DNA from 3 places in the Ruegeria sp. BG5 genome. Region 1 is predicted to be linked to each of the others. Evidence: riboswitches for the same ligand, from Rfam matches in the RefSeq annotation. Region 1 holds a riboswitch; each other region holds the start of a gene.
What was found. A riboswitch is a leader RNA that binds a small molecule or an ion and turns the genes downstream of it on or off. The one in region 1 is predicted to bind cobalamin.

Region 1 (6,814 bases):
TGCAACTGAGGGCAGCCCATATGCGGGCTACGGTGTTTACAACTGCGAGAACACAAGTTGGCCCGAGCTGTTATTGGACGGGACACGCGTTGAAGAACTAAAGAAGTGGGCTGAGCACAGGTTGTCCGAAGCAAACGGGTGGGTCGGTAGTATTGACGGCTTTGAAGGGTACCTAAAAGGTTCGTTCAGAAATGAAACGCTTGGTTTGACGTTAAGGATAGAAAACCTAGGCGGTGTGAGGATCAGCTTTAGGGCGGATTATTTTGGACCACCAATCTTAATTGACGAAACGGACGGCATGTATTGACGCTTGCCTCTCATGTCCGGTTACAACTCCTTCCGTGCCCTCAACGCCGCCGTAATCGTCCCGTCATCAAGATAGTCCAACTCGCCCCCAATCGGCACACCCTGCGCCAGCGAGGTCAGGCGGACCTGCCCCTCCAACTGATCGGCGATGTAATGGGCGGTGGTCTGGCCATCGACGGTGGCATTCAGGGCCAGGATGACCTCGGTGATGCCTTCGGCCACGACGCGGTCCTTAAGGCGGGGGATGCGCAGCTCGTCCGGGCCGACCCCGTCCAGCGCAGACAGCGTGCCGCCCAGCACGTGGTAACGACCTTTGAACACCCCGGCGCGTTCCATTGCCCAGAGGTCGGCAACGTCCTCGACCACGCACAGCTCTCCTGTCGCGCGGGCCTCGTTATTGCAGATGTCGCAGATGTCGGTGGTGCCCACATTGCCGCAATTCAGGCATTCGCGGGCGGTGACGGCGACCTGCTGCATGGCGTCCGAAAGGGGCGTCAGCAGCAGGGCGCGTTTGCGGATCAGGTGCAACACCGCGCGGCGGGCCGAACGGGGGCCGAGGCCGGGCAGCTTGGCCATCAGGTCGATCAGGTTGTCAATGTCGCTGTTCGAACTCACGGCCTGTCCTGTGTGGCGCCGGAGGAGGCCTCCGGCGGGAGTATTTGGGAAAAGATGAAGATCAGAACGGCAGCTTGATATCTGCGGGCAGGCCCATGCTTTCGGTCAGCTTGGCCATCTCTGCCTGCGAACGCTCGGCCGCTTTGGTCTGTGCGTCCTTGATCGCGGCCAGGATCAGGTCCTCGACCACTTCCTTGTCGTCGCCGTTGAAGATCGATGGGTCGATGTCCAGGCCTTTGAGTTCGCCTTTTGCGGTGGCGGTTGCCTTGACCAGACCTGCGCCGGACTCACCGACCACCATGATGGTGTTCAGTTCTTCCTGCATGTCGGTCATTTTGGTCTGCAAATCCTGCGCGGATTTCATCATCTTGGCCATATCGCCCAGACCGCCGAGTCCTTTGAGCATCCGAATTCTCCTGTATCTTTGCTTGATGCCTAAATACGGGCCGCGATGGCATGGCACAAGGGGTCAGAAATGCTCCCGCCCGTCGTCAAGGTCTTTGGCAAGACCTTTCCTTCCGTTGGGCCCGGCAGCGCGCGGGCCTTGCCCGCGCGCTGCCGGGCCCAAGGCCGCTCAGGGGCATCGGCGTCAGCCGATGGCCCGTGGCGGGCGCGGGAGTGTTCCGGGAATCGGATCACACCATGCGAACGCGGTTCAGCCCGTCCGTTTCGGTTACGGAACAGCAGATCGACCGCAACGTGCGCGGATGGTTGTAATCCCAAGGCCGCCCACGGTGCAGCGTCGCCCGCTCGTCCCAGATCAGGACGTCGCCCGCGGTCCATTGATGCGAATAGACATATTCGGGCCGGGTGCAAAAGGCGATGGCCTCGTCCAGAATGGCCTGGCTTTCCTTGTGCCCCAGCCCTTCGATGGCGAAGGCGTGGGATGCTATGAACAGGGCCTCTTCGCCCGTCACGGGGTTCGGCCAGATTGCCCGCCAGGGCCGATCGGGCCAGCGGGTCATCCGGGGCAGGGCTGCCAGATCGGCATCGATTTTCATGCGGGAATGCGACAGCCTGTGCCAGATGATGGCGTCTTGCAGCGGTTCTTTCAGGTGGCCGGGCATCTCGGCCCAGGCAGCGCGTGTCGAGGCAAGTTCCGTCTCGCCGCCGCTGGGTGGGACCACGAGGGCGGTCAGAATATTGATCAGTGCAGGGGTAGGCAGGAATGTGCTGTCTGTGTGCCACAGCATATTGGCCTGCAAATCCAGCAGGCGCAGATCGTCGCGGGCGCGCAAGCCGTCCTCTGTCTGATTGGACAGTTCCGACACCTGAAACTCCACATCGCGCCCCGCCGCCATCTGTTCCCGGTTTTCCAGCGGCCCAAACAGTTCGCCCAGACGCATGTGATCGTCATCCGAGATGCTCTGCCCCGAAAAAAGCAGGGCGGAATGCGTTTCGAAGGCGTGCCGGATCTGGGGGTAGAGGTTATCCTGCGTGACCTCGCGCAGGTCGACGTCATGAACAATCAGGCCGAATTTGGGGTGCAGCGGGGTTGTGCGCATCAGGCTCCTCGATCATGGGGCGGGGGTCGACTTAATCCTCTTCGAACGGGTCCCATTCATCCTCGACCTCTGGCAGGGCTTCGGTTTCGACCTGTGCCGCGCGTTGTTCGGGGGTTTCTATTCTGGTGATCTTGGCCTTTGGGAAATGCGCCAGAACGGCTTGAACCAGCGGGTGTTCCGAGGCTTCTTCTTTCAGCGCCAGTTCCGCCCTGTCGCGAATCTCGGCAATCGTCGGCGCGTCGCCATCGGACACAATCGACACGGCCCAGCGATTGCCTGTCCACCGCTGCAGGGCCGAGCCCAACCGTGGGGCCAGATCCGTCGGGGCTTGCGGCGCAGGCGTAAACTCGATGCGTCCCGGCTGATAGGAAACCAGCCGCACGCCATTTTCGACCTCGACCAACAGTTTCACATCACGGTTGACGCGGATCAGTTCGACAACGTGATCGAAACTGGGATAGCGCGCCAAAGCGGCCTGCGTGTCCTGGGCCAGCGCCGCGACCGGAGCACCCCCTGCCCCGCGAGGCGCAGGCGCATAGGTCGGTGCTGCGCGCGCTTCAACCGGTGCCGTGCCGTTACCGTGGATCGGCATACCGCCGCCCGGTCCGCCATTTGGTGGCGCAGGTGTATCCTGCAGACGTTTGATCAGTTCTTCCGGGCTGGGCAGGTCGGCCACATGGGTCAGACGGATCACTGCCATTTCGGCGGCCATCATGGCGTTGGGGGCGGCCGAGACCTCCTCCAGCGCCTTCAACAGCATTTGCCACATGCGGGTCAGTACTCGCATGGGCAGGGCGTCAGCCATCTGCTGGCCACGGGCGCGCTCGTCAGGGGATACCGTCGGATCCTCGGCTGCGTCCGGCGTGATTTTGACGACCGAGACCCAATGGGTGATCTCGGCCAGATCACGCAGCACCGCCAGCGGGTCGGCCCCTTCGGCATATTGCGCGCTAAGCTCGGTCAAGGCCCCGGCGGCATCGCCGCGCAGGATCATATCCATCAGGTCCAGCACCCGGCCACGGTCGGCCAGTCCCAACATGGCGCGGACCTGATTGGCGGTAGTTTCCCCGGCCCCGTGCGAGATCGCCTGATCCAGCAGCGAGGTTGCATCCCGGGCAGACCCCTCGGCCGCGCGGGTGATCAAGGCCAGCGCGTCCTCGGCAATCTCGGCCCCTTCGGCGCTGGCGATCTTTTGCAGCAGGCCGATCATATCCTCGGGCTCGATCCGGCGCAGGTCGAAGCGTTGGCAGCGGGACAGAACCGTCACCGGCACCTTGCGGATTTCGGTGGTGGCGAAGATGAACTTCACATGCTCGGGCGGTTCCTCCAGCGTCTTGAGCAGCGCGTTGAAGGCGCTGGTCGAGAGCATGTGAACCTCGTCGATGATATAGATTTTATAGCGGGCCGAGGCGGCGCGGTAGCGGACGCTGTCGATGATCTCGCGAATATCATTGACGCCGGTACGGCTGGCGGCGTCCATCTCCATCACGTCGACATGGCGGCCTTCCATGATCGCGGTGCAATGTTCGCAGACGCCGCAGGGTTCGGTTGTGGGGCCGCCCGCACCATCGGAGCCGATGCAGTTCATGCCCTTGGCGATGATCCGCGCCGTGGTTGTCTTGCCGGTGCCGCGAATGCCGGTCATGACAAAGGCTTGCGCTATGCGGTCGGCTTCGAACGCATTCTTAAGCGTGCGCACCATGGCATCCTGCCCCACCAGATCAGCAAAGGTTTCCGGACGGTATTTGCGGGCGAGAACCTGATAGGCGGGGCTGTCTGTGTCGGTCATGTCTGCTCTGGCGGATTCGGGACGTCGTCGCAGCGTAGTGGCCGCTGCCGCCCGCGTCCACCGCAGGGTCGGGGAAATTTGGTTTGGAAAGACCCGAGATCGGCGTAAACTGGAATCTCAGTATTTTTGAAGCACATTTTACAAGCAGGCTTGGGTTTGGGAGGAAATCTTTGATGTCGCAACTGGTCGTCTACGCGCTGCAAGTCGGAGGCGGAACACTTGCGCTGACCTCGATGCCGGGACGCGGCGGAGATTACGCGGGCGATCTGGATACTATTGCGGATTGGAAACCCGGTCTTGTGATCTCGATGACCACGGAAGTTGAGATGCTGCAGGACGGGGCCCGGACCTTTGGCAGTGACATTCAGGGCCGCGCCAGCAGATGGGTTCATTTGCCGGTCGAGGATTTTGGCGCCCCGCCGCGCGCCGTTCAGGATCGGTGGGGGTCGGTCAGCGCATCGGCGCGGCAGGCTTTGTCCGGCGGTGGCCGGGTGCTGGTGCATTGCCGGGGTGGGTGCGGGCGATCCGGTATGGTGGTCTTGCGCCTGATGCTGGAATGCGGGGAACCGGCAGACAAGGCGCTGGCCCGGTTGCGGGCCCTGCGCCCCTGCGCGGTGGAAACCGACGAGCAGATGGCATGGGCCACGAATGCGACCCACGCACCTTTGGATGCGCGCTCAGGCTGATACCCGTGCCGGTTCCTGGACTGGTCTTGAAGGTCTCAGGGCCAAGACCTCAAGCATGGCGCAAGGTGTTCTTGGCAAGGCCCCGGACGGAAGGGCCGCGCATGTCTCGTCAAAAATCAGGTCGGCATATGTATCCAGCGTTTGGATCGGCGTGTCCGCCTCGGTCCCGCAGAAGATGCGTATCTGTTCAGGTCCTGCGCGAAAGCGGGCCATGCACCCTTGCGCGCAATGAGTCAGGTCGCTGCTGCCTTCGATTTCAAATCCTTCGCTGGTGACGTGGTCGGCCTTGTTCATTGCCTCGGCCAGCGCGCGCGCCATGCGCGCCATTGCGGGGCAGGGCCCGCCTGTGCGTTGGCAAATGGTCGCCACGTATTTGTGGGTTTTTGTCTTCCAGATCATCCTGCGCCCTCCGCGCGGCGGACGGGGACGTTGGCAGGCGGTTCAGCTATGCGCTGTCAGGACCTGCCCGGACACCCCGCCCGAGTTTCGGTTACGTTGATGATGGCAGGTCTCCTGACTTGCGGGTCGTTGCTTTGCCGACCTTCCCAGCCTTTCGGCCAGTGGCATTCCGGCATCGCTTACCGCTTACAGTTGCGGGGGCAGTCGCGGCCTTGGTTCGTTCCGGTTTGACCGGGCAGAACCGCACCGTGTTCCCTTTTCATCCCGACCCATTGTGTGGATCGGAAACCATCACACAACCGCTAGCGTCTGTTCGCGTTCTGAGTCAAGCGCGGTTTTGGGTGTCACGTACACAAGTCTTGTGCCGGGCGACGTGTGGTCAAGTGGCAGCAGGGTTGACTCGGCTGCGGGTTGTTGTGCCTCTTGGGCAGGTAAACCGATTGGTTCAGAAAGGCCCGCAGGTTCGATGTTGGACACGCAGCAGCACGTGAAGATCGAGGATTTCCAGTTTCCCGCTGGTCCGGCCCAGCTGTCGGCGCGGATGTATCGGCCTTTTACTGATCCCGACACGGTGGTGGTTCTGAACGGGGCGACCGGTGTGCCGCGCGACTACTACCAGCACTTTGCCCGGTGGTTGGCAGCCCAGCGTGGCATGGCCTGCCTGACGTATGACTATCGCGATTTCGGTCACTCTGTTTCCGGCCCCATGCGCGACTCGCAGGTCACGATGTCGGACTGGGCCCTGATCGATATGCCCGCAGCACGGGCCGAGATGCGCCGAAGGTTTCCCGACGCCCGGCAGTGGAGCATTGGTCATTCCGTCGGCGGAATGCTGGGGCCGATTCAGCCGGATATCGACCAGATCGACCGGATGATCTGTGTTTGCTCGGGGTTGGTGACGCTGTCCGATCACCCATGGCCCTATCGGGGGTTGGCCTGGGCGTTCTGGCATGGGCATGTACCGCTGCTTGTGAAAGCCCTGGGGTATCTGCCCGGCAAAGCCATTGGGTTCGGTGCCGATCTGCCGGGCTCTGTCTATTGGCAATGGCGCAGGTGGTGCACCGCACCTTTGAATTATGTGCCTGAGATCGGGCAAAAACTGCCACTGGCGCGCTGGGCGGATCTGGGTGTTCCGGTAGATCTGTTCACCAGCGACGACGATCAGACCGTCCCGCCACAAGCCGTATGGCGTCTGGTGGATCTGTATGGGCCGGACGCGCGGCGGCACCTGTTGTCACCCAAGGAGTTCGGAGTGAAAGAGATCGGCCATATCGGCGCATTTGCCCGCCGGAATTCGGCAATCTGGCCCCGGTTGGTTGCCTGATTGTGCTGATGAGCGGATACGTGGGGGAAAGGTGAGAGGTTGGACATCGACCCAAGCGGGGCTCGTTGTGGCTGCTTCCTTCCGGACCTGACCAGGTTGGCGAGGCGCTCGCCCGCGCCAACCTCTCAGCGCTTGATATAGGGAAGCCTGGGGAAAATGACAACCCGTCAGAGTGTCAGCCGGATGCGTT
Region 2 (6,814 bases), on a different contig from region 1:
GCAAGCCCGATCAGGACAAGGGGAAAGGTCTCCCACCGCGCGAGGCCAAGACCGCCCAGCATCCAGAAGATCACCGAATGCGCGGCACGACTGTCGCCGGAAAAAATCAGATAGTTGGTGATGGCAGAAAACAGGAACGAGACCGCAAGCCCTGCAAGGATCAGCTTTTCCGGCGCGCTTGTGCGCAAGCCCTGAACCAGCGCGAGAACGATGCCTGACGCGATCAAGCCGCCACAGAAGGCAGCAAGCGGCAGGGTCCAGATGCCAAGCACGTCCCCGGTTACCGTGATGACCAGAACCGCCCCGGCGGCTGCGCCCGAAGACAGGCCAAACAGAAACGGGTCGGCCAGATCGTTGCGCGTGGTCGTTTGCAGCACCACGCCGACCACACCCAGACCAGCGCCAATGACCGCCGCGAATAGGGCGCGGGGCAGGCGCAGGTCGAACACGATCCGATGCAGGGGGGACATCTCGCCTTCGGTCAATCCGGTGCCCAGCATGATCGCTGTGCCTACGTCTGCGACAGGAATGGATGTCGTGCCATAGACAACGGACAGCAGCAAAAGGGCGGTCAGAATGACCGCCCCCAGCAGGACCGCACGCCCCGTTTGAGCCATTTTAGTTGAGCTCCGGGTGCATGGCCGAAACCATCTTTTCGATGGCGTCGATATTTGCCGGTCCCGGTGTCAGCTCTTCATAGCGCAGACCGATCCAGCGTTCGTTCTTGACGGCATCGGTCAGGGACATGGCCGGATGCTCCTGCAGAAACTTGAACGTGTCCTCGGCACCGTTCCCGGTCTGATAGTCCAGTAGGACCAGAAATTCGGGGTTTGCGGCGGCCACTGCTTCCCATGAGGTGCGACCCCAGCTGGTGTCCATGTCATGGGTGACGCTGACACCGCCCGCAGCCTCGATCATGGCGTCTGGAATGGCGAATTTACCGGCGGTAAAGGGCGCATCGGCGGGACCGTCCAGCAGGAAGACGCGGGGTTTCGGCAGGTCTGCGGTTTTGGATTCGATGGCCGCCAGCTGGTCTTTCCAGCCCGAAACCAACGCTTCGGCCTTGTCTTCCACATGCATCACCTTGCCCAGACGCAGCACGTCATCGAACAGAAGGTCCATGCTGGCTTCGGGGCGGTCCTTGTTCAGGTGAACGCAGCTTTCGGTCAGGACCATGGTTTTGATGCCAAAGGGTTCCAGCGTGTCGGGGGTGACTTCGCCACCCGGCTGCATGCCGTAATACCAACCGGCAAAGAACATATCCGGCTCGACCGCGACCAGATTTTCGACGGTGGGGTATTTGGGCGCCAGTTCCGGGATGTCACCGCGTTTTGCATCGAAATCCGGGCTGGTCTTGTACCAGCCGGTAATGCCGGTCAGGCCGACAATCTTGTCCTGCAAACCCAGCGCAAAGGCCATGTCGGTCATGTTCATGTCGTGCACGACAATCCGCTCGGGCGTGCCGTCGAACACCAGTGGTTCTCCGCAATTGTCGACGGTCACTTCATGTGCCGCCGCACCACTCGCGAGGCCCGAAACAAGGACTACGGACCAGAATTTCTGCATCATCAAATTCTCCTGTTAAGATGACAGCTTTCGTTTTCGGATATCCAGCGCCGGGATCACGCGCCCTTCGTGCTGGAAACACAGGTAGTCAACGCCAAACGTATCGCGCACACGCTCGGGTGTTAGAACTTCGGGAACCGGGCCGAAGCCGGTCATGCGGGTTGCCTTCATCAAAGCGACATGGGTGGCGAATTCGGGGATCATGACCAGATCGTGCACGATCATCACAACCGTCACGCCCAGTTCGGCCACCAGCGACAGCATGTGGCCCTTGGCGTCGGGGTCGAGGTGGTTTGTCGGCTCGTCCAGAAACAAAAGCGATGGCCTTTGCGCCAGAGCCCGTGCGATATGCGCCCGCTGACGTTCCCCGCCGGACAGACGTTGCATCGGTTTATCGGCCAGCGGGACCAGTTCGGTGATCTCAAGCACCCGCTCAAGATCGGCCTTATGATCCTCGGCGGACCGGTCGGCCTGAATCGGGATTTGCCCAAGGGCCACATAGTCGCGCAGTTTCAACCGGCCGTCAGGCAGTTCCTGCTGCCCGACCACGGCGATGGTGCGTGCCCGTTCCGGGGCGGACAATTGACGCAGGCTTTGCCCCTTGATCGTCACATCGCCCAGGGCCAGACGTTCGAGGCCGCAAAGCAGGTTCAACAGCGTGGTTTTCCCGGCCCCGTTTGGCCCGGCAATGGCCAGGATCGACCCCTCATCCAATGAGAAGGAGACATCCTGTAGCAACACATCCCCATTCAGGGCGTAGTATTCGAGCCCCTTGGCAACCAGAAAACTCATATCTTGCCCTCTGTCGAAAGGCGCGGCAGACGCGCCAGAGTTTTGTAAAGCAGGGCAGGGGGCCGGTCGGCTGCGCTGGTCCAGCCGTCGGCACTGTCGCGGAACTGGCGGGCGAAGGCGGCAATCGCGTCCAGATCGGCGGGGCTTTGGATATCGCCGAACAGGTATTGCGCCTTGCCTTCGGCTTGCAGCCCAACGGTCAAGGGGCGTTCGCACCCTGCCATGCAGGCAATCAACCGGGTCGCAAACCCCGGTGGTAAGGTTGCGTCCAAACTGGCCTTGGCTGCCTTGGCTTCGATTTCACCCTGACAGGTCGAACAGATCAGGACGAAGTGGTCAGCTTGGGATGACATGGCTGTCCCCGCTGCGGAAACCGCGCGAAAAGAAGAAGCCACGCCCGCAGGCGAAAAATTGAGCCATCAAATCCTCCTTCCAGGACGCCCCGCCCCGGGTTGGTTGCACAGGTGATGGCAGGTCTCCTGACTTGCGGGTCATGGCTTGGCCAACCTTCCCGACCTGTTCAGGCCAGTGGTGATTTGGCGTCGCTCTCCGCTTACAGTTGCGGGGGCAGTCACGGATTTGGCCGCAGGGCCGCACCGTATTCCCATTTTCATCCCGCAGGCATCGCAACGGGAACCATCGCTGGTCAGCTAGTCTGTCGCGGATTTAATTGTCAAGCGTTCTGACCGAGATTTTGGCGGCGCGGACTGAGTGTTTAGTAATCCGCAACCAGCAAAAATTCCGGTGCTGCGTCCTCTTCAATGGTCGCGAACCGGGGGATCGGTTGTTCGAACACATTGTCCGTGCGGTCGTCATTGACGGTTGAGACCTCACCGATCAGACAATCCCCACGCTCGGCCCAAAAAGCATGCCAGATACCGGGCATCAGGGTCACGCTTTCGCCGGGTTTCAGGCGCAGCAACTCGCCGGGGGTGATGGTGACATCGCAGCCGTCGCTGGGCACAACCACCGGATTGTCGCGATCAATGCCGCCTTCGGTGTCCGAGGCGTAGATCTCCATCACCAGATCACCGCCGCCCCGGTTGATAATGTCCTCGGCCTTGATGATATGGCGGTGCATCGGAGACAATTGTTTGTCGCGCGAAATCAGCAGTTTCTCGGCATAAAGCATACCGCGACCCTGGTTCAGATCATTCACGTCGCCATTGCGCAGGGTGAACAGGAACAGGCCCAGTTCATCAAACTTGCCCTGACCGTAATCGGTAATGTCCCAGCCCAAACCACGGGCGCGGATCGTGTCGGCCTTTGCGCTGCGCATCTGATCAGGGGACCAGTCGGCGAAGGGCGGCAGGACCGCGCCGAAGGATTTGATGAAGGCCTGCGCCTCGGTCTTGATGTCGTTGATGTCGGATCGTTTCATGTCGGTTCCCTCGTGGGATCAAAGCTCATGCGCCCAGGGCGGATTTGCCCCGGCGCGGGATACGGTGACGGCGGCCACTTCTGCGCCCAGGGACAAAGCCGCGCGCAGGCTATCAGGCGTCAAGGCGCGCAGGCCCTCTTTGCTCAGGTGCCCGGCGCGGTGGAGTTCGGCCAAAACGCCCGCGTTGAACGTATCGCCGGCGCCCACAGTATCGACAACCTGCACCGGTTTGACCGCCACCGATGTCTCGGACCCGTCCGCCAGATAGCCCGACGCCCCCTGACTGCCCCGCGTCACAATCACCACCGACGGCCCGGCCTTCAGCAACAAGGGCACCTTCTCGGCATGGGTTTCCGGCCCGGGAATGATCCAATCCAGATCCTCGTCCGAAACCTTGACGATATCGGCCTGCGCGATCATGCGATTCAGGCGGGTGCGATAGCGGGTCTGGTCCTTGATGAATCCCGGCCGGATATTCGGGTCCAGCATCACCGCGCGGTCGCCGCCATGACGGTCGAGCAGCGCGGCATAGGCATCGGCACAGGGTTCACAAGCCAGACTGATCCCCCCCAGATACAGGGTCGAGGTCGCCAGCAATTGCTGCGGCATATCCTCGGGCTGCAACATTCGCCCCGCCGTGTTTTCATCAACAAAACTGTACGAGGCATGCCCATCCACCAGCTTCACAAAAGCCAAAGTGGTCGGGCGGTCGCTGACAATCACATGCGAGGTGTCCACATGGCTTGCCTTCAGCGTGTCCGCCAATTGCGCGCCAAACATATCCGAGGACAGGCCCGTCAGCATCCCCACCGGCGCGCCCAAGCGCCCCAGCGCGATGGCCGTGTTGAAAATTGCGCCGCCGGAATGGGGCACATAGCCCTGCGCGCCTGAATTGGTCGGTTCGGCGATCATGTCGATCAGGGCTTCGCCACAACACAGGATCATCCCGCGGTCCTTCTTTGGAAATGGTCACACGGTTTTACCGCATGAGCGCATTTTTACAGAAGTTGTTAGCGCCAACAATGCCAAATTCGACCTGTTCCGAGATATAAAGGTTCATCCCTTGCCGCAAATCGCTGAATCGCCCGCCTTGATTGAAGGCATCCAGAAAGCGCTCGCCAAACAGCCAGCGGTTCTTCTCCGCCACGCCGCCCACCAGGAACACGCCGCCCCGAGGGATCAAGGTGACGGCCAGATCACCCAGCAGAGCGCCCAGATGGGTCGTGAACATCTCTGCCGCTTTGACGGCATGTGCATCCGATCCGTTGCGGGCGTCGTGAAGAATGTCCTTTGCCGGGCGGTGCGCTGCGTCAATCTGACCGGCGGCCAGTGCGATGGATTGATAGAGGACAGGCAGACCCGTTCCGCTCAGGAACATTTCAGCTTCAAGCTTCAGGCTGTCGCCAAAGAAACAGTCCGGCGCGATGTGACGGGCGGCTTCGAAAATATCAACCTCGTCCCGGTGGCGCGGGGAGACACCGACATGACCGCCTTCGCCCGAGGCTGTGTGGTAATGTCCTTCCGAATACAACAGCGCCCCGACCCCCAGCCCGGTTCCCGGGCCAACGACCAGACGGGTGCCGGTTGGCGGTGTAGGGTCGCCCTGCAGCACGGCCACATCGGCCTTCGTTGCCTCGGCCACGGACCATGCTGCCGCGGTGAAGTCGTTGATCACATAGGTATGTCGGGCACCTGTGGCCTTGGCTAACTCAGCCTCGGACAGGTCCAGATGGGCGTTTGTCAGTTGGATCACGCCATCGCGAACCGGGCCCGCGCCTGCGGCGACAACGGCCTGAGGGTCGGTGCCGACGTCATCACGCAGGCTGTGGAACGCCTCCAGCAGGTCGGGCAGGGTACCGGTCGGATGCTTGCGCAGATCCGTCAGCTCTCCGTTTGTGATGACCCCAAGCCGGGTGTTGGTGCCGCCGATATCTGCTACCAGGTTCCAATGCTCATGCACCGCACCTGCCGGTTGTGCCAGGGGCACCGCAACGGGTTCACCCTGCGCCAGCGCCGACTTCAGCGCGTTAAACGAGGCTTTGGGTCTGCGCTCCAGCGTGTCGAAATCCACATCGACCAACCCGAACCGCTTTTCATAGCCGAACGCCCATTCGTAATTGTCCAGCAGCGACCAGATGAAATAGCCCTTGACCGGAACGCCCTGATCCAGCGCAGTTTGCACCGCCGTAAGATGCTGATTCAAATACTCTATCCGGTCGTCATCCTGCTGCCGTTCGGGGCTGGCCATGCCGTTTTCGGTGACATAGATCGGCAGATCCCCTGTGTAATCCCGCGCCGTGCGGGTCAGAAAACTAGAAAGGGCCGTCGGCTCGATCTCCCACCCCATCTGCGTTTTTGGCAGCGGGCCGGGCACCTCTTTCAGGCTGGGCCATGCGGTGTCGGACGGGGCGATCAGCTTGCGGGTGTAATAGTTCAGCCCACACCAGTCGACGGGCGTTCCGATGATTTCGAAATCGTCCTGCCAACCGGTTGGCAAGTGCTTTTCCAGCCCGTCCAGCACATTCTGCGGGTAGGCTTTCTTGAAGACGCCACCCAGAAAGAACCGGTTGTAAATCCCATCATAAAGATCGGCGGCCTCGCGTGCCTTTGGGCTGCTGTCGGCGGGTTCGGCCCATTCCAGATTGAACACCGCACCCAGGTTGTTCATCCCCAGCCCCCGCATGGCCTGAATGGCGCGCCCATGGGCCAGCAGAACATGGTGCATGGCGCGCGCGGCCGCACGAATGTCGCGCATGCCGGGGGCGTGGTGCCCTTCGAAATGGCTCAGCCAGCTCACGCACCAGGGCTCGTTGATCGGGGCGACGCTGTGCATACGGTCGCCGATGCGGCCCATGATGACCTCGGTGAAATCGGCGAACCACCCGGCAATATCGCGGTTGCGCCAGCCGCCGAGGTCGGCCAGGGCCGAAGGCAATTCCCAATGATAAAGCGTGGCGCAGGGGCGGATGCCGCGATCCAGCAGCGCATCGGTCAGCCGGTCGTAGTAGTCCAGCCCGGCCTGATTGACCTGACCGCGCCCCTCGGGCATGACCCGCGCCCAGCTGGTTGAAAAGC
Region 3 (6,814 bases), on a different contig from region 1:
CTTTCTTGACCAGATTATAATACAGCGTCGGGTCATAGATCTGCACCGCCAGACCCAGACGTTCCGCCGTCAACAGGCCCTGAGCCTGCAACAGCTGATAGGCAGCGCGCGAACGCTCTGTGCGCGAGGCGACCTCGTTCAGCTGCGCATCCAGCAAATCCTGCTGCGCGTTCAGAACGTCCAGCGTGGTCCGTGCGCCCAGGGTTGCCTCTTCGCGAATCCCGTCAAAGGCGACCTGCGAGGCGCGTACCTGCTCGGTCGATGCCCGCAGGCTGGCCGAGGCGGCCTGAAAGTTTGCATAGGCTTCGGACACGCCCTGCGTGATGTCCTTTTGCACGTTCAGAAGGTTCGCGCGCGACGCATCGCGGGTGGCCATCGCCCGGCGCACCGATGCCGCCAGACGTCCGCCGGCATAGATCGGCTGGTTGAAGTTCAGCGAGACACTCGCATTTTCGGTGTCATCGTCATTATCATAGCTTTCCGTAATGCCCGCATCTGCATTCAGCGTGACATTCGGCCCCAGATTCGCCCGCTGCTGCTGCACCTGCAAATCAAGCGCACGCACTTCGTGCTGGGCCGCAAGAATGGCCGGATGGTTGCGGCGCGCGAACGAAATCGCCTCTGACTCGGACCGGGGCAGTGACGGAAGGCTGGGCTGACCAGCGGTCGCCCCCGGTAGTTTGCCGACGGCATTTACATATTCCGCCTGCGCCGTGCTCAGGTTACCGCGTGCAACTGCCAGATCGGCCTGGGAACTGGCCAGCTGTGCCTCGGACAGGGCGACGTCCGTGCGCGTGACTTCACCCACTTCGAAACGGTCCCGCGAGGCCCGAAGTTCCTCGGCCGACACATCGACGTCATTCACCTGAATCTGCACGGTTTCTTCCTGCAGAACGACGTTGAGATAAGCGTTTGCTGCGCGGAACAGAATGGCCTGCTCGACATCGATCAGGCTTTGGCGCGTGGACAACACGATTTCCTGCGCGGATTGCTTACCGAGAATCGAGAACCCGCCATCATAGATCAACTGGGCCAGCGTGAGGCCGGTAAAGAATGTCGAAGGCTCGTTCCGGACCACTATACCGCTAGTCGTTGTCCGCGTGTAATCCTGCGAAACGCGCACTGTCCAGTTGATGATCGGACGCAGCGCGGACACCGCAATGGCAACATCTTCATCAGCGGCACGCAACAGCGCGCGGTTCTGTTCAAGAAGACCGCTGGTGTTATACGCCCCGATAAAGGCATCGGTCAGGTTGTCCGCCCATGCCAGGCGTACAGGCATAACGCTAAGGGCAAGACCAGCGGTCACCGCCAAGGCCCTGACCAGCTTACCAGTTGCCGTTCCACGCATCACCAAATCCTCTCAAATCAAAATTACACTGCCCTGCGGGAAGTTTGCGTTGCCGTTTTCAACTAATCAAGGTGGCAGAAAAAACCACCGCCCGACTATAGCGAAAATGCACACTCGACTGAAAAACTGTCCAGTGTCGGCGCACTGGCGTTGAAAGCGTCGCGCCAGCTGACCCGGTCACCAGCCTTGCGCCCGATCCGAACGACGCCCAGACCATCCTGCACAAACAGACAGGCGATGCGCCCGTTGTCTTTCAACTGACCCAGCAGAGCGTCCGGCACCTGCTGCACGCCGCCCTGTATCATGATCACGTCGTAAGGCCCGTGTTCCTCGGCCCCTTGCTCCAGCGGGCCCACATGCACCACGGCATTGTCTGCATCCGCCTCGGTCAGGGCATCCTGCGCTTCTGCGGCCAGCGCCTCATCGCTTTCAACAGCAACCACCAGTTCAGCCATGCGCGCGGCAACGGCGGTGGAATACCCCAGCCCCGGCGCGATATCCAGAACCGCCTCATCTTTGCAAATATTCACAGCGTCCAGCATCTTGGCCAGAGTCCGAGGCTCCAGCATGCTGCGCCCGTCCCCCAGATCGATTATGCCTTCAACATAGGCGGCCTCGCGCTGCGCATCCGGCACAAAATTTTCACGCGGGACGGTCAGCATGGCATCGATGATCGGGAATTTCGTGACATCAGAGGGCCGAATCTGCGTATCGACCATAGTGCGGCGTCGGGTTGCGAAATCTGTCATTTGATCTCTCGTCTGAATTCCCACGTTTTTTTGGCTTTTGCCACATCCCGCAGCAACCGGCAACGGCCCTGTTGCCACAGCCCGGCCCGTGCGACAGGTTTGTGATCCGGCCCAGATCAGCATTTCCCGCCTCAGGCGCCAAAATTACACGCAATCCTCTGGACGCCCCATAAGAAAGCTGCTAAAACGCCTGTCACACCACGGCAAGTATTTGATTTTACTTGAAAAGGCGAGTTGGCGGAGTGGTGACGCAGCGGATTGCAAATCCGTGTACACCGGTTCGATTCCGGTACTCGCCTCCACTTCCTTCAATACCTTCACCTCGCGACGCAAAGACGAAAGCGCGCCCCTCTTAGGAATCGCGCCCCGCCGGGATAACCTCATAACCCGGTTCTTCAGGTTCATCGTCCTGCATTTCAGGTGGAAAGCCGGGCGCGCGGATGTCGAGGCCGGTGGCGTCTTCCAGGCGTTTGATGATGTTGGGCGACAGTTCGCGTTCGCCGTAGCGTGCGATGCCGTCCTCGAAGATCTTGATCATGATCGGGTTGATCTCAAGCGGGACACCCGCGCGGTCGGCGACGTCCTGAAACAGGCCGATATCCTTTTTGACAAGGTCCATGGTAAAGGAAATATCGCGCGAGCCGTTCAGGATGACCTGGCTTTCGGTCTCATGCACAAATGAGGTGCCAGACGAGATCTTGATCGCCTCATAGGTCGTGTTCAGGTCCATCCCGGCGGCTTTGGCGGTCACCAGCGCTTCGGCGCAGGTGATCAGGTTGGCGGTGGCCAGATAGTTGGTCAGAACTTTCAGAACCGAGGCCGAGCCGAGATCGCCGGTATGCAACACCCGACGGCCCATCGTTGTCAGGAAGGGCAGGATTCGCTCAAAAGTATCCCGGTCGCAACCCGCGAAGATCGAGATATTGCCGGTTGCCGCCCGGTGGCATCCGCCGGAAACGGGGCAATCAACCGCCGCCCCGCCCCGTTCGATGACCATGGCACCCAGCCGCTTGGCCTCGGCCTCGTCGGTGGTGGACATTTCCATCCAAATTTTGCCGGGGCCGACCTCGGGCAACATCTCCTGCATCACCGCGTCCGAGGCGGCAGGCGATGGCAGGCAGGTGATCACCGCGTCGCAATCGTGCATCAGCTGGGCCGGGCTTTCGGCGGCCTTTGCGCCCTTTTCGACGAATTCTGCCACCAGGTCTGCATTGAGGTCATGGACCGTCAGGTCGATCCCGTTGCGCAGCAATGAGCCCGAGAGTTTTCCGCCCACATTTCCAAGTCCGATGAACCCAACTTTCATTATTCGCGTCTCCCTGCGTGTTTTCCGGTATGCGACCATGTCGCGGGCACCGCGTCATGCCGCCCAGCGACGCTGGCAGGTCGCTTTTCATCCTAGCCACGCGATGGTGGTCGCATCGCGCTTGACAACCTGCCCGCACGTGCCGCATGTCCCTGTCGTTGGTGTCGGCGACAGCCGATGAAAAGGGAATGCGTCAACGGTTTATCCGCCAAACGCAGCCGCCCCCGCGACCGTGACCGGAGAGGGTGCCCAATGCCACTGGCCTGCCAGGCCGGGAAGGCGGGACATCCGACAGAGGAGCCAGACGAACCGGGCCTCTGACATCCGCAAGCCGGGAGACCTGCCAGCACCCGAAGTTGAAACCGGGCGGGGTGTTCCGGTGTCGGGTCCATGTGCATCGCGTGGCCCGCATGAAACCCCGTCCCCCGCGAAGAGGATTTGGGGGGATGAGAGACATGACCGAGACTGCGCCGGTCGAGCTGCTGGTTTGCACCACGTGCCGCCGTGGTCTGCCCATCGAGGATGATGACCAGCGCCCCGGCACATTGCTGCACAAAGCGCTGGAACAGGCGGACCTGCCCGAGGGCGTCACACTGAAAGCCGTCGAATGCCTGTCGAATTGCGATCAGGGCTGTTCCATCGTGCTGCGTGGCGGGCCGGATCGCTGGACCTTTGTCTATGAGAACCTCAACGAAACCGATCACGTTGACGTCATCGTCGACGGAGCGACCAAGTATCTGGCCACCGAGGACGGCTTGGTCAAATGGCGCGAGCGCCCCGAACATTTTCGCAAAAACTGCGCCTCGCGCATTCCCCCGATTGGAGCCCTGAAATGAGCAACCTCGAAAAACTCCCCGTCACCGTCATCACCGGCTTTCTGGGCTCGGGCAAAACGACGCTGGTCAAGCATCTGATGCAGAACCCGCAAGGCAAACGTCTGGCCGTGGTGGTCAACGAGTTCGGCGATGTGGGCGTTGATGGCGACATCCTGAAATCCTGCGCGATCCCGGATTGCCCGGCGGAAAACATCATGGAACTGGCCAATGGCTGCATCTGCTGCACCGTGGCCGATGACTTCATCCCCACCATCGAGGCGCTGATGGCGCTGGAGCCGCGCCCGGATCATATCCTGATCGAAACTTCAGGCCTCGCCCTGCCGAAACCGCTGCTGAAGGCGTTCGACTGGCCCGATATCCGGTCGAAGATCACCGTGGACGGCGTGATCGCCTTGGCAGATGCCGAGGCTGTCGCCGCCGGTCGCTTCGCCCCGAATGTCGAGGCGGTGGATGCCCAGCGCTTGGCCGATGACTCGATCGACCACGAAACACCTTTGTCGGAGGTGTTCGAGGACCAGATCTCCTGCGCCGACATCATCCTGCTGACCAAACCCGATCTGGCCGGTCCCGAAGGTGTGGCGAAAGCCAAAGAAATCATCGCGGCCGAAGCCCCGCGCCCTCTGCCCGTGGTTGAAGTGGCCGAAGGTGCCGTGGACGTGCGCGTCGTGCTGGGCCTTGAGGCCGCCGCCGAGGATGACATGGACGCTCGACCGTCGCATCACGACGGCCACCACGACCACGAGCATGACGATTTCGAAAGCATCATCGTCGAACTGCCGGAACAGACCGAACCCGCCGATCTGGTCGCCAAGATCGAACGTCTGGCGAATGAGCTGAACATCCTGCGCGTCAAGGGCTATGCCGCCGTTCAGGGCAAACCCATGCGTCTGCTGGTGCAGGCCGTCGGTGCCCGCGTCCGGCACCAATATGACCGCCCCTGGGAGCCCGGCGAGGACCGTCGCTCACGTCTGGTCGTGATTGCCGAGCATGACGACATCAAAGAGGCCGCGATCCGCGATATCCTCGTGGGTGTGACCGAGGCTGCCGAGTAAACCATGCACGTCGTCTTCCGCGAAAGCCACGGGTTAGAGGAAACCGAGACCCCGACCGATCTGGGCCAGAGCCCGGCGGATCTGGTGGTGCTGTCGTTCTCGGACAGTGACCTCGGCGCCTTTGCGGCGGGCTGGCATCGCGGTGGCGGCCCCGAGGGGCGGATGCCGACGATGCGGCTGGCGAACCTAACGGCGCTCAAGCACCCTCTGTCGGTCGATACCTATGTGGAACAGACGCTGGAGGGCGCAAAGGGTATACTGATCCGCCTGATCGGCGGTGTGCCCTACTGGTCCTACGGGTTGCAACAGGTTCTGGCACTGGCGCAGGCCAAGGGCATCGCGCTGGCGGTCCTGCCTGCGGACGGGCGCGAGGATACGCGGCTGGATGACTATTCCACCCTGCCCATCTCGACCCTGCGGCGATTGGCGCATCTGTGCGACACCGGCGGAGAGGTCGCGGCGCAGGCCGCCCTGGCGCAAATGGCGCTGGCGGCGGGGCTTTATGCCGGGCCGGTGATGGGGGCCAAGACGTTGCCCGAATGCGGCGCGTGGTGCCCGGATCGCGGCGTGATCCCGGTGGATGCCGCCTTCACGGGCGATGCAAAACGCATCCTTGTGACCTTCTACCGGGCCTATCTGACCTCAGCCGACACCGCTCCTGTCGCGGCTCTGATCCGCAGCCTCCGCGTGCGGGGTTTTGAGGCGGTGGGCCTGTTCGCTCCGTCTCTGAAAGCGCCCGCAGCAGCCGATTGGCTGCGTGAGCAGGTCGTGGCGCTGGCCCCGTCGGCCATCATCAACGCCACCTCATTCTCGGGCAAAGGCGCGTCGGGCACCTCGCCTCTGGACGCCGCCAACGTGCCGGTATTTCAGGTCGCGCTGGCCACCTCGCGCCGCAAGGCATGGGCCGAGGCGGAACGCGGGCTATCCCCCGCCGACCTCGCCATGCATGTGGTACTGCCCGAAGTGGACGGGCGGATTTCAGCGGGCATCGCCTCGTTCAAGGAACCGGGCAAGCGCGACCCGCATCTGGAATATTCCCGTTTCGCCCACCGGGCCGAGCCCGAGCGGATCGAAGCGATCATCGACCGCGTGTCAGGCTGGCTTAACCTGCACGACAAACCCAAAGCCGATCAGACGCCTGCGCTGGTGCTGTCCACCTATCCCGGCAAGGACTGGCAGATGGCCCATGCGGTAGGCCTCGACGCGCTGACCTCGGCCGAGGCGATGCTGTCCGATCTGCAAGGCGCAGGCTATGACACCACCCCTGCCGAGCCGATTGCCGATGCGCTGCCGGATGTCCGGATTTCATGGCCGCTGCAGGACTACCTGACCGCATTGGCCGAATTGCCCGAAACCCTGCGCAGTGATCTGCAATCCGTCTGGGGCAAGCCCGAAGATGATCCGGCCTGCGCCGATGGAGCCTTCCATTTCACCGCCCTGCGACGCGGCAAGGCCCTGATCGCACTGCAACCGGAACGCGGCTCGCCCGAGCTGCGCGATGACGATTACCACGACCTCTC

Region 2: another riboswitch for cobalamin. It lies ahead of ACR0KX_RS12895 (DUF1636 domain-containing protein); the one in region 1 lies ahead of ACR0KX_RS17865 (hypothetical protein).
Region 3: another riboswitch for cobalamin. It lies ahead of ACR0KX_RS10135 (DUF1636 domain-containing protein); the one in region 1 lies ahead of ACR0KX_RS17865 (hypothetical protein).

Annotation. Positions count from the first base shown of each region.
Region 1 covers NZ_JBQFTC010000007.1:48,376-55,189, reverse strand. The annotation lists gene ACR0KX_RS17895 (hypothetical protein) at 1-307, shown strand, start outside; gene recR (recombination mediator RecR) at 328-921, opposite strand; gene ACR0KX_RS17885 (YbaB/EbfC family nucleoid-associated protein) at 983-1,327, opposite strand; gene ACR0KX_RS17880 (TauD/TfdA family dioxygenase) at 1,557-2,426, opposite strand; gene ACR0KX_RS17875 (DNA polymerase III subunit gamma/tau) at 2,458-4,215, opposite strand; gene ACR0KX_RS17870 (protein-tyrosine phosphatase family protein) at 4,389-4,901, shown strand; gene ACR0KX_RS17865 (hypothetical protein) at 4,893-5,300, opposite strand; cobalamin riboswitch at 5,388-5,608, opposite strand; gene ACR0KX_RS17860 (alpha/beta fold hydrolase) at 5,767-6,624, shown strand; RNA gene ffs (signal recognition particle sRNA small type) at 6,654-6,752, opposite strand; gene ACR0KX_RS17850 (bifunctional 2',3'-cyclic-nucleotide 2'-phosphodiesterase/3'-nucleotidase) at 6,792-6,814, opposite strand, start outside.
Region 2 covers NZ_JBQFTC010000003.1:163,709-170,522, forward strand. The annotation lists gene ACR0KX_RS12880 (iron ABC transporter permease) at 1-617, opposite strand, end outside; gene ACR0KX_RS12885 (ABC transporter substrate-binding protein) at 619-1,569, opposite strand; gene ACR0KX_RS12890 (ABC transporter ATP-binding protein) at 1,582-2,358, opposite strand; gene ACR0KX_RS12895 (DUF1636 domain-containing protein) at 2,355-2,711, opposite strand; cobalamin riboswitch at 2,811-3,014, opposite strand; gene ACR0KX_RS12900 (D-lyxose/D-mannose family sugar isomerase) at 3,074-3,739, opposite strand; gene ACR0KX_RS12905 (carbohydrate kinase family protein) at 3,758-4,684, opposite strand; gene ACR0KX_RS12910 (glucokinase) at 4,719-5,726, opposite strand; partial or broken gene ACR0KX_RS12915 (GH1 family beta-glucosidase) at 5,748-6,814, opposite strand, start outside.
Region 3 covers NZ_JBQFTC010000001.1:2,119,676-2,126,489, forward strand. The annotation lists gene ACR0KX_RS10115 (TolC family outer membrane protein) at 1-1,351, opposite strand, end outside; gene ACR0KX_RS10120 (protein-L-isoaspartate O-methyltransferase family protein) at 1,447-2,100, opposite strand; tRNA gene ACR0KX_RS10125 (tRNA-Cys) at 2,329-2,402, shown strand; gene ACR0KX_RS10130 (NAD(P)-dependent oxidoreductase) at 2,453-3,445, opposite strand; cobalamin riboswitch at 3,549-3,768, shown strand; gene ACR0KX_RS10135 (DUF1636 domain-containing protein) at 3,862-4,242, shown strand; gene cobW (cobalamin biosynthesis protein CobW) at 4,239-5,294, shown strand; gene cobN (cobaltochelatase subunit CobN) at 5,298-6,814, shown strand, end outside.